Regions from separate parts of the Halomonas sp. AOP25-F1-15 genome, predicted to be linked through region 1. Evidence: predicted binding sites of a transcription regulator. Region 1 holds the regulator's gene; the other holds the start of a gene.

The links. The regulator LexA, encoded in region 1, represses DNA repair genes until DNA is damaged. The targets are predictions, from matches to a motif close to TACTGTNTANNTANACAGTA.
Region 2: recN (DNA repair protein RecN) is a predicted target of LexA. The motif match lies at 3,616-3,635, and genes of this name have one in related genera.

What each region holds. Positions count from the first base shown of each region.
Region 1 is NZ_JBQSXV010000008.1:154,386-160,375, forward strand. Features, by position in the region: gene ACT3TF_RS15310 (ribonuclease J) at 1-1,308, opposite strand, end outside; gene purU (formyltetrahydrofolate deformylase) at 1,578-2,432, shown strand; gene lexA (transcriptional repressor LexA) at 2,535-3,212, opposite strand; gene ACT3TF_RS15325 (TetR/AcrR family transcriptional regulator) at 3,491-4,168, shown strand; gene ACT3TF_RS15330 (L,D-transpeptidase) at 4,146-4,682, shown strand; gene nagZ (beta-N-acetylhexosaminidase) at 4,784-5,815, shown strand; gene ACT3TF_RS15340 (hypoxanthine-guanine phosphoribosyltransferase) at 5,867-5,990, shown strand, end outside.
Region 2 is NZ_JBQSXV010000007.1:55,235-61,224, forward strand. Features, by position in the region: gene dnaJ (molecular chaperone DnaJ) at 1-633, opposite strand, end outside; gene dnaK (molecular chaperone DnaK) at 772-2,706, opposite strand; gene grpE (nucleotide exchange factor GrpE) at 2,843-3,484, opposite strand; gene recN (DNA repair protein RecN) at 3,683-5,356, shown strand; gene fur (ferric iron uptake transcriptional regulator) at 5,538-5,990, opposite strand.

The sequences.
Region 1 (5,990 bases):
GCGTCGAGCCGTGGAAATGGCCGCATCTAATCCGGGGTGTGGAACAACGCTGTTCTGATTAACAATGCAGGGTGGCTGCACATGGTGTGCTTCACAGTGAAGGCCGTAGTTGTCAAAGCGTAATAAATCACCGTTGACCGGCGTTAGCGGTGCGCTAATACCCAACTGCTCAGCGATTGTCTGATGCGCCTGCTGGTGTCTTGCTTCGCCGTGAACAGGCATCAAGTGTTTAGGCTTCAGCCACTGGTAGAGCTTAATTAACTCTTCTTGAGCAGGGTGGCCGGTCGCATGCAGCTCAGGGTGATTCACCTCGTCGTAAATACGTACACCCAGCTGGGTTAAGCGCTTTTTAAGCTGATCAATAGGGCGCTCGTTGCCGGGTATGACCTTGGCCGAAAAAATAACGTTATCGCCGGGCTGTAAGTCGACAGAAGGGTGGCGGCCCTGAGCCAGCCTCTGCAGCGCTGCCCGGGACTCACCTTGGCTGCCTGTCGCAATAATGACGACTTCATCGGGCGGCAGGTAGCCCAAGTCGTGATTGGGCACCAGGGGCGGTAAGTCATCCATGTATCCCAGCCCGCGCGCTACGCTGACCATGCGCTCCATCGAGCGGCCCATTAAGCTGATACGCCGGCCACACTGGTGTGCGGCGCGGCCTATAGCAAGCACGCGGGCCAAGTTGCTTGCAAAGCACGAGACCACGACGCGGCCTTCGCAGCGGCTGAGTGTTTTTGCTAACGCCCGAGCGACGTCCCCCTCGCTGCCTGAGTGACCGGGCATAGGGGCGTTGGTTGAGTCGCCGACGACTAAATCGATGGGGGCAAGTGCTTTAAATTGAGCGGCACTGATGGGCGTGCCAATCAGCGGCTCGGGATCAAGTTTCCAGTCGCCGGTATGTAAAACGCGGTAGCCACCGGCCAGCATCATCAGGGCACAGCTTTCGGGAATGGAATGCGTTAAAAGCAAATAACGTAGAGTGAATGGGCCGCTTTCTAGAGCTTCGCCAGGCTCAATGACGTGTATCGCCGCACTGCTAAGCTGATGTTCGGCGAATTTTAATCTGAGTAGCCCTGCTGCCAGCGGCGTGGCATAAATAGGGCAGTTCCACATGGGCCAGAGCCAAGCGACTGCGCCAATGTGGTCTTCATGACCATGGGTGATAAACAGTGCTTTGGGTACGATCCCCAGCGCCTTCGGCGTATCTACGTTGGGTACTTGAAGCGGTGAGTTAGGAAGATCCTGGCGAATCATCATGCCGCAATCAACGGCAATCCAGTGATTGTCATAGCCGTATAGCGTTAGATTCATTCCGATCTCACCACATCCCCCCTGCGGCAATATGCGCAGCGGTGGACGACGACGGGGACGAATTTGAACGCGTGAAGAATGCATCAGTTATGAAAAGCCTAAAAAGTAGTGACTTAACTATACGGGAAGGCAGGGGCGGCTAACAATCATCGTTGTCCTTCCGATACACTATGCAGCGTCGTTAACATGCCAAGGTGATGGTTTGTTAAGCCGGTTTATCCGGTTAGTTTTTCATTAGTGATGTTTGAAATAGGTCAAGAGTAGCCCACATGTCGCATTATTATCGTTTAGTTATTTCTTGCCCTGATCGGGTGGGTATTGTTGCACGCGTGTCGAGCTTTATTGCTCAGCAAGGCGGGTCGATTACTGAAGCCAGCCAGCATTCGGACCTAGAGACCGGCCGCTTTTTTATGCGTTATGAAATCTTGGCAGACTCAGTAGGCATCTCGGTAGAAGCGCTGCGTGCCGCCTTTGAACCGGTAGCCCGCGAATTCAGCATGCAATGGGCATTGGTTGATACTCAAAAGCGTCGGCGCGTAGTGCTGATGGTGTCGCGAGAATCGCACTGCTTAGTAGACCTTCTTTATCGCTGGCAGTCGGGGGAGCTGGATTGCGATATTGTCGGCGTTATTTCCAATCATGACGACTTGCGTTCGCTGACGCAGTGGTACGGAATTCCTTACCACCACGTGCCGGTAGACCCTGACGATAAACAGGCATCATTTGCGAAGGTACAGGCTGAAATCGATAGCGCGCAGGCGGACTGCATCGTACTCGCACGCTATATGCAAATCCTACCACCCGAACTGTGCGCGCGTTATTCAGGCAAAGTGATCAATATTCACCACAGCTTTTTGCCCTCATTTGCGGGAGCAAAACCTTATCACCAGGCCTACCAGCGGGGCGTTAAGCTGATTGGCGCTACCTGCCATTATGTCACCGAGGAGCTTGATGCAGGCCCCATTATTGAGCAGGATATCCACCGTGTCAGCCACTGCCATACGCCTACTGATTTAGTGCGCTTTGGGCGTGATGTTGAGAAAGCGGTACTGGCACGCGGTTTACGCTGGCACTTAGAAGACCGCGTGCTGATCCATGGCAATAAAACGGTGGTATTTAGCTAAGCGGCTTATCAATAAGGCTACTTTATCGCTATGAGGTGGCCGCTTTTGCGACCACCTCTATTAGGTCTGATGAAGGCATTGATAAATGACGTTATGCCTGGCTTAACCTAACGCCTGGCCATTGCCGCCGCGAATCACGCCAACGCCAACGCCTTCTATATCGAGCGACTGGGAACGTAGATCGATTTCAATCGGCGCAAAGTCGGCGTTCTCTGCGAACAGCGTGACCTGATGGCCTTGGCGCTTAAAGCGTTTAACCGTGACTTCATCATCTAAGCGGGCAACGACTATCTGACCGTCGCGGACACGCTCAGTACGGTGCACGGCCAGCAGGTCACCCTCTAAAATACCGATATCTTTCATGGATAAGCCACGTACGCGCAGCAAGTAATCCGCTTTGGGGGTGAAGTACTCAGCAGGCAGCGGGCAGTAGCGGTCGATATGCTCGGCAGCCAAAATAGGACTGCCGGCGGCAACTTCACCAATGACCGGCAGGCCCGCCTGAGCAGGCTCGATCGTGGCAGACAGCGTACTGACAGATGTGTCCAATACGTCTTGAGGCTCTTGGTTAGGCAAGCGTATACCGCGTGACGTGTTGCGAATGATGCGGATCACACCCTTGCGTTCAAGTGCGCGTAGATGCTCCTCAGCGGCGTTAGGTGAGCGAAAGCCGAGTGCTTTAGCGATCTCAGCGCGCGTCGGAGGGTAGCCAAATTCGCCCATGGTTTTAACAATAAAATCAAATACGTGCTGTTGGCGAGCGGTTAGTGGACGCGACATACCAAGCTCCAGAATTGTGAATAGACAGTCATAAAATGAAGGTAACTTAAACAGTAAGTGTTTAAGTATACAGTATGTGTCTCTGTCCAGTATATGGCCTTGTCAATACCAATATTTACCGCTCTGGGAGCTTCAATGATTTGAAACTAAGCTTTTTCTTATGCAGCTTTTCCTTATAAGTGCCGAGGCATTGTGGTGACAAATCAAGCGTTGAGACTACCCAGGTTATGGCATAGTATTTTGCGATGTTTTAAACACCTGTTTCTCTGGAGAGCATCATGGCTCAATCTGATACGGTGACCCGTATACTTGATACCGCTGAAGTGCTGTTTGCAGAGCGTGGTTTTGCTGAAACCTCGCTGCGCAACATCACTAGCAAGGCGCGCGTCAATCTTGCTGCTGTGAATTATCATTTTGGCTCCAAAAAAGCCTTAATTCAGGCTGTTTTTTCCCGCTATCTGGATCCTTTTACGCTGCGTTTTCACACTGCGCTTGATGAGCTTGAGGCTCAGCATGATGGGCAGGTGATACCGCTGGAAACGCTGCTTGAAACTATGGCAACGACGGTTCTTGCGGTGCCCGCTGAGCGTAATAGCTTGAAGGTCTTTATGCGCCTGCTAGGCTTAGCCTACAGTCAGGCTCAAGGGCATTTAAGGCGACATATACAGCAAGAATATGGGGATGTGTTTACGCGCTTCACTGAGCTAGTGCGCCAAGCAACCCCTGAACTGCCCGATGCAGAGCGCTTTTGGCGGCTACACTTCATGCTAGGCACTGTTATCTTCACCCTGTCAGGCCTTGATGCCCTGCGTGATATTGCGGAAAAGGATTACCACGAGCAGGTATCGGTGCGGGACTTAATCCGGCGCTTGCGCCCGGTAGTCGTGGCTGCGATGAATGCGCCACTACCCCCAACTTTAGAAGAAGGACACCATGCGAACGCCAAGGTTAGCTGAGCTACCCCCAACCGAGAACATCTGGCTTGAGATAGATACTACCGAGCAGCTGCTGCGCTGTTGGCGGGGGCCTAAAGTGCTGCATGAGTGCGCTATTTCTTCTGGCGTTGCCGGTGTTGGTGAGCATAATGGCAGCGGTAAGACGCCGCATGGCTGGCACTATGTGCGCGCCGCGATTGGCAGTGGCTTGCCCGAGAATGCGGTATTTCGTGGCCGCCGCTGGACTGAGGAAGTATTCTCGCCAGCGTTAGGCGAAGCCTACCCGCAGCGTGATTGGATTTTGACGCGTATTCTGTGGCTGTGTGGGTTAGAAAGAGGCGTGAATCGTGGCGGTCAGGTTGACTCGCAGCGGCGCTATATCTATCTGCACGGTACGCCTACCGATCAGCCGATGGGCGTCGCCGCTTCGCACGGATGCATTCGGCTACGCAACAGCGATTTGCTACATATCTTTGCATTGTCGTTGCCCGGCACCCCCGTTTGGTTGCACGGAGAAAGGCAGTGCTTTGACTAAACGATGCTGAGCTGTATTGGGGGCGGGCTTCAAATGCCCCCATCTTTGACACTGATAAACGATCGTCTAAAATCATTGCCCCTCTTATTGGACTTCTCACGATGACTCAACCTCTAGGCCCGGTCATGCTTGACCTTGAAGGCCCAGCATTAACTCGCGATGAAAAGCACTTGCTGCTTGAACCCACGGTAGGGGGCGTCATTTTATTTGCCCGTAACGTCGAAAGCGCCTACCAGGTGCGCAAGCTCTGTAGTGATATTCGCCGCGTGCGGGGGGATTTATTGATCGCGGTTGATCAGGAGGGCGGGCGCGTTCAGCGCATTAAAGAGGGTTTGACACGCCTTCCTGCCATGGCGCGCATTGGCGAGTGCTATAGCGCTAACGCAGAAGACGGCCTCGCGTTGGCAAAAGATGCTGGTTGGCTGCTGGGTATGGAAATGGCCGCCTGTGGCTTGGACTTAAGCTTTGCCCCGGTGCTTGATGTTGAAAGCGGTATATCAAGCGTGATTGGCGATCGCAGTTTCAGCCATGATCCGCAGCAAGTGGCCGTGCTTGGCGGTGCTTTTGTGCAAGGTCTTCATGAGGCGGGGATGGCCGCTGTCGGTAAGCACTTCCCAGGTCATGGCAGTGTCGCTGCCGACTCTCACGTCGCGCTGCCGGTGGATGATCGGCCGCTTGATGTGATTAAACAGCATGACTTAGTGCCCTTTTATCACCTGGCAGGTCAGCTAGAAGGGATTATGCCCGCCCACGTTATTTACAGCGCGTTTGATTCCCGACCCGCTGGTTTTTCGCCTAGCTGGTTAGGCATGCTGCGTGAGTCGATGGGCTTTAAGGGCTGCGTCTTTTCTGATGATTTAAGCATGGCGGGTGCCCACGAAGCCGGTGAACCCAAGGATCGCGCCCGGGCAGCCTTAGCCGCAGGCTGCGACATGCTGCTGGTATGCAATGACCGCGTCGCGGCACTTGAGGTAATGAACGCCTGCCAAGATATCGACGCTAAGCGTGCCGCCAAGCTTCGTTACAGCCGCGCACGACCAGATTTAGATGCACTCAGCGCGTTAGGGCGCTGGCGTCGCACCCACGCTAAATTAGAAGCGCTGGCCAACCAGTCGAATGCCAGTACTCTTTAAGCGCACTTGCTAACCTATATGACGATTTTTAAACCGCCGCGGAGTTGTTAGATGTCGAAGTTGGATAAAGAAGCGTTGGAGTCACTGGACTCAATGCGTGAGTTAATGGATAACGCCGACTGCTTAATCTCTCAGCAAGAGGTAGAGCGGGCGCTTGATCGTATGGCGGAAGCGA
Region 2 (5,990 bases), on a different contig from region 1:
CACGCGCCCTTCGCTATTACACTTATGGCATGGCACCTTGATGTGCTGACCAGACCCGTGACACGTCGGGCACGTTTGCTGCACGGCAAAGAAGCCTTGCTGCATGCGCACCTGGCCGTGGCCATGGCAGGTAGGGCACGTATCTTTAGAGGAACCAGGTTCAGCGCCACCGCCGTCACAGCGATCGCATTCAATATGACGCGGCACACGAATATCGACCGTGGTGCCAGCCACCGCGCTTTCCAGGTCCAGCTCTAGGTTGTAGCGTAGGTCTGAACCACGAGCGGGTGCGTTAGGGCCACGACGACGACCACCGCCGCCACCAAAGATATCGCCAAACACATCGCCAAAGATATCGCTGAAATCACCTGCGCCGGCACCCGCGCCGCCGAAACCGCCGCCCTGACCGTCAACGCCCGCATGGCCAAACTGGTCATAAGCAGCGCGCTTTTCGCCATCGCTAAGCACTTCATAGGCTTCAGACACCTCGCGGAATTTCTCTGCTGAGGTGTTATCGTCCGGGTTTCTATCAGGGTGGAATTTTTGCGCCAGACGGCGATAGGCCTGCTTGATCTGTTTCTGATCGGCCCCTTTTTCAACACCCAGGACTTCGTAATAATCGCGTTTGGACATAGGCCCTACGCCTCCTGGTTAGCTGCGCATTTCACTGCGCCTTTTAACACACATTTAACGACGCGCGTCTTGGCTGCGGAAACAGCAACGCGGGAGTAGGCTCCCGCGTCACCGCACTGCTTGTCAGAAAGACGTTACTTACGGCTTTTTCTGATCGTCGTTAACTTCTTCATACTCGGCATCAACGACATCATCTTCCGGCTTGGTGCTTGCATTTTCATCGCCTTCACCGCCCTCTTGCTGAGCCGCTTCTGCCTGCTCGGCGTACATCTTCTGGGCTAGCTGGCCAGAAGCTTCGGTCAGCGCATCCAGCTTCTTCTGGATGTTATCGACATCGTCGCCTTTCACGGCCTCTTCCAGCTCAGTGATAGCGGTCTCGATAGCCTGTTTCTCGTCATCAGTCGCTTTATCACCAGCTTCTTCCAACGTTTTGCGCGTGGCGTGAATCATGCCATCAGCCTGGTTGCGCAGCTGTACCAGCGTTTCGAACTTTTTGTCCTCTTCCGCGTGTGCTTCAGCGTCGCGCACCATCTGCTCGACTTCTTCATCCGACAAGCCGCTAGACGCCTTGATGATGATGGACTGCTCTTTACCCGTTGCCTTGTCTTTCGCCGACACGTTAAGGATACCGTTAGCATCCAAGTCAAAAGCGACTTCGATCTGCGGCACGCCGCGCGGTGCAGGCGGGATGTCGGCAAGGTCAAAACGACCCAGCGATTTGTTTTGCGAGACCTGTTTACGCTCACCCTGCACGGCGTGAATGGTGACCGCCGTTTGGTTGTCGTCCGCGGTCGAGAAGGTTTGCGTCTTCTTGGTCGGGATAGTGGTGTTCTTATCTATCAGCGGCGTCATTACGCCGCCCAGGGTTTCGATACCCAGGGTCAGCGGCGTCACGTCAAGCAGCAGCACGTCTTTAACGTCACCGCCCAATACACCGCCCTGAATCGCTGCACCTACAGCAACCGCTTCGTCAGGGTTAACGTCTTTGCGGGCTTCTTTACCAAAGAAGTCAGCGGCTTTCTTCTGCACCATCGGCATACGTGTCTGACCACCGACCAAGATGACTTCGTCGATTTCAGAAGCGGACAAACCGGCGTCTTTCAGCGCCATTTTGCACGGCTCAAGCGAACGCTGAACCAGGTCTTCTACCAGTGATTCAAGCTTAGCGCGTGTCACTTTAACGTTAAGGTGTTTCGGACCGGTGTTATCAGCCGTGATGTACGGCAGGTTGACGTCGGTATGTTGCGCGCTAGACAGCTCAATTTTAGCTTTCTCAGCCGCTTCTTTCAGGCGCTGCATAGCCAGGTTGTCGCCGGAAAGATTAATACCGCTATCCGCTTTGAACTGGTCAACCAGGTAGTTAATCAGCGCCAAATCGAAATCTTCACCGCCCAGGAAGGTGTCGCCATTGGTGGCCAGCACTTCAAACTGAGTTTCGCCGTCAACGTCAGCAATTTCGATGATAGAAATATCGAAAGTACCGCCACCCAAGTCATAAACCGCGATGGTTTTGTCGCCGCGCGACTTGTCCATACCGTAAGCCAGTGCGGCAGCGGTCGGCTCGTTGATAATGCGCTTAACGTCTAGACCCGCGATGCGGCCGGCATCTTTAGTCGCCTGACGCTGGCTGTCGTTAAAGTAGGCCGGCACAGTAATAACCGCTTCGGTCACCGCTTCGCCCAAGTAGTCTTCGGCGGTCTTTTTCATTTTCTTCAGCACTTCCGCACTAACCTGCGGGGGTGCCATTTTTTTGCCTTTTACTTCAACCCACGCATCACCATTGTCTGCTTCGGCAATTTTGTAAGGCACCATCTTGATGTCTTTCTGGACAACGTCGTCTTTAAAACGACGGCCAATTAGGCGCTTGATGGCATACAGCGTATTTTCTGGGTTGGTGACCGCTTGACGCTTGGCGGCCTGGCCGACCAGCGTTTCACCATCGTCGGTATAGGCGATGATGGAAGGCGTGGTACGACCACCTTCGGCATTTTCAATAACTTTAGCACTGTCACCATCAAGCACGGCCACACAAGAGTTAGTGGTGCCCAGGTCGATACCAATAATACGTCCCATAGCAATAACCTCGAATTTGGTAGTTATAAACAAAAAATTTAAAACATAACTGCGGGTTTCCCCGCGGGGTTGCCCTATATCTGGGGGCCGCCGCTAGCTTTTCAAGGGTTTTTTCACACCTTGTGTCACCAATTGCTTAATTGGCTTTCTGGCTCACGATGACCATCGCCGGGCGCACAAGGCGTCCGTTAAGCAAATAACCTTTCTGCATGACATCCATCACGGTATTAGGATCAAGCTCCGGATTGGGTACCATGGCCATCGCCTCATGCACTTGAGGGTCGAAAGGCTCGCCATGGGGCTCGATACTCTCAACGCCAAATTTGTTGAGCGCATCCAGCTGCATTCTTAACGTCATGGAAACACCTTCACGGTGCACATCGGAAGCATCTTCTTCCATGTTTTCCAGCGCTTTCTCAAGGCTATCCACCACCGGCAGCAGCTCTTTGACAAACTTTTCGAGCGCGAACTTGCGGGCTTTGTCGGCTTCTTGCTCGGCACGACGGCGCACATTTTGTGCTTCGGCAGCGGCGCGCAGCGCTTGGTCTTTCGCTTCGGCTAAGCTTTGCTCTAGTTCATCAACCTTGGCGGCTAGCATTTCAGCTTCTGGGTTATCAAGACCGCCGTCTAACGGCTCGTCGTCGTTAATTAGCCCTTCCAGCTCGCCTTCCAGCAAACGCTCTTCGGCGGCTTTTTCAGCCGCCTGTTCAGCGCCGTCTGCTTCATGCTCGTGGCGGTTCAGTTCGTCATCCAACGGAGTTTGCGGTTCTTTCGCCATGTTGTGCTCCTAGAAAGTAAGGCGCTTCTACACCGAGTTGCGCGCAAAGAGACAAGTTCATAATTAGCTATGCACGCTATATGGGGGCCATAAACGCCATCTCAAGAGGTGCATTGAAGTGAGTTATTAACTACTGTATAAATCAACAACTATTGGATAAGTATCCAGCTTCTGCGCCGTACCGCCTCAGGAGGCGTCATGCTCACTCAGCTAGCTATTCAAGATTTCGCCATTGTCGATCACTTAGAGCTCGACTTAACCGGTGGCATGACCGCCATTACCGGGGAAACCGGGGCGGGTAAATCGATTCTCTTAGGCGCCCTCGGGCTGTGTCTGGGCGAACGTGCCGATGCCGGCTGCGTGCGCCACGGACGCGAACGCACCGACCTCTCTGCACGCTTCGACATTCAGCACCTGCCCGCCGCCATTGAGTGGCTAACCGCACGCGACCTGCCTTCTGAAGAATGCTTGCTGCGTCGCGTCGTGACCGCCAGCGGCCGCTCCAAAGCATGGATCAATGGTCATCCCGCCACTATCTCGGATCTAAAATCGCTCGGCGAACAGCTTATTCAGATCCACGGACAGCACGCTCACCATGCGCTAATGCGCGAAGAGACGCACCTTGCCTTACTGGATGATTATGCCGGTCTCAATAGCGCAACCTCTCAATTAGCGGAGACGTTTCGTGAGTGGCGCAACGCGCGCCGCCAGCTTAAAAAACTCAGCGAAGAAGGCAGTGAAGTAGAGGCCAAACGCCAGCTACTGCGCTACCAAGTTGAAGAACTTGACCAGCTGGCGTTAGCGGAAGGTGAGCTGGCAACATTAGAAGAAGAGCAGCACACGCTCGCCCATGCTGAAGAGACCCTGCGTGAAACGCAATTTGCCGCCGACTGCTGCGCCGGTGATGAAAGCGGCGCGCTGTCGTTATTAAATCAAGCCTTCGCGCACTTAAGCGCGCTGCCAGGCAGCGACAAAGGCACCTTGGCCAATACGCTCGCCATGCTCAGCGATGCGCGCATTCAGGTAGAAGAAGCGTCTAGCGAGCTAAACCGCCTCGCCAGCACCACCGAGCTAGACCCTGAACGGCTCGCCTGGGTTGAGGAAAGAATGACCGATGTCCATCGGATTGCCCGTAAACATCATGTTGCCCCTGAAGAGCTCTGCGCCCTGCATACCGATTTACAGCAAGAAGTTGCGCAGCTCAATGGAGGGGGCAATGATCTTGAAGCCTTAAGCGCTCAAGTCGTCGAATATCGTGAGCGCTATCGTCAAGAAGCCAAAAAAATTAGTGATAGCCGTCACAAAGCCGCGCTTCGCCTGAGCAAAGAGGTCCAGCAGCAGTTGGGCTACTTAGCCATGGGCAAAGCACGCTTTGAAGTAGGCGTCATTGCGAAAGATGCGCCTAGCCCAGAAGGACTGGACCGCGTGCAGTTTTTGATCAGCGCCAACCCTGGGCAGCCCGCGAGACCGCTCACCAAGGTGGCCTCCGGTGGCGAGCTATCGCGGATCAGCTTGGCGATTCAAGTGGTTGCCGCGACGCACTCAACCGTCCCCAGCCTAGTGTTTGATGAGGTAGACGTAGGCATTTCGGGCGCCACCGCAGAAATTGTTGGCCAACTGCTGCGCAAGCTAGGCCAAAACGGCCAGGTAATGACCGTTACGCACCTGCCCCAGGTGGCGGCACAGGCGCATCAACACTTACATATCGAAAAGCAGGCAAAACGCGACACCACTCTCACTCAAATGGCACTGCTCGATGAACGCGGCCGTATCAGCGAGCTAGCGCGCATGCTTGGCGGTGTCACGCTCTCTGATCAAACGCTCGCACACGCCCGTGAGATGCTTCACGCCAGCCAACGTCCGACGCACTAATTGCTTTAAACGCACGCATTTTTCAACATTAGCGCGGCGCTTCACACAAACAATCTACGCAAACAATCTACACAAACAAGAAAGCGCCCTGCCTACTTGGCGAATTCCATGCTTAGGGAATTCGACCAAATAGGCAGGGCGCTTATGCTTTCTCTTCACAAACAGATCCGACCTACGAATATTACTTCCTATTCGTCGGGCCACTGTCCTGGCGCGTTACGTCAGACCCGCGCGGGCGAACATAAAGCACCAGCGCATGGTCTACTAACTCGTAGCCATGCTCTTCGGCAATCTCTTGCTGACGGCGCTCAATGATTTCATCTACAAATTCAATGATTTCGCCGCTTTCAAGGCACACCATATGATCATGGTGATCCTCTTGAGTCATCTCAAATACCGCGTGGCCTCCGTCAAAATTATGACGAATAACCAGACCCGCTGACTCAAATTGAGTCAATACGCGGTACACGGTTGCCAAGCCAACATCTTCGCCCGCGTCAATCAGTGTTTTGTACACTTCTTCAGCGCTGAGATGGTGTTGGCCCGAAACATTTTCGAGAATTTGAAGTATCTTGACGCGCGGCAGGGTCACTTTCAGACCGGCTTTGCGCAATTCATGGTTCTGATCGGCCAT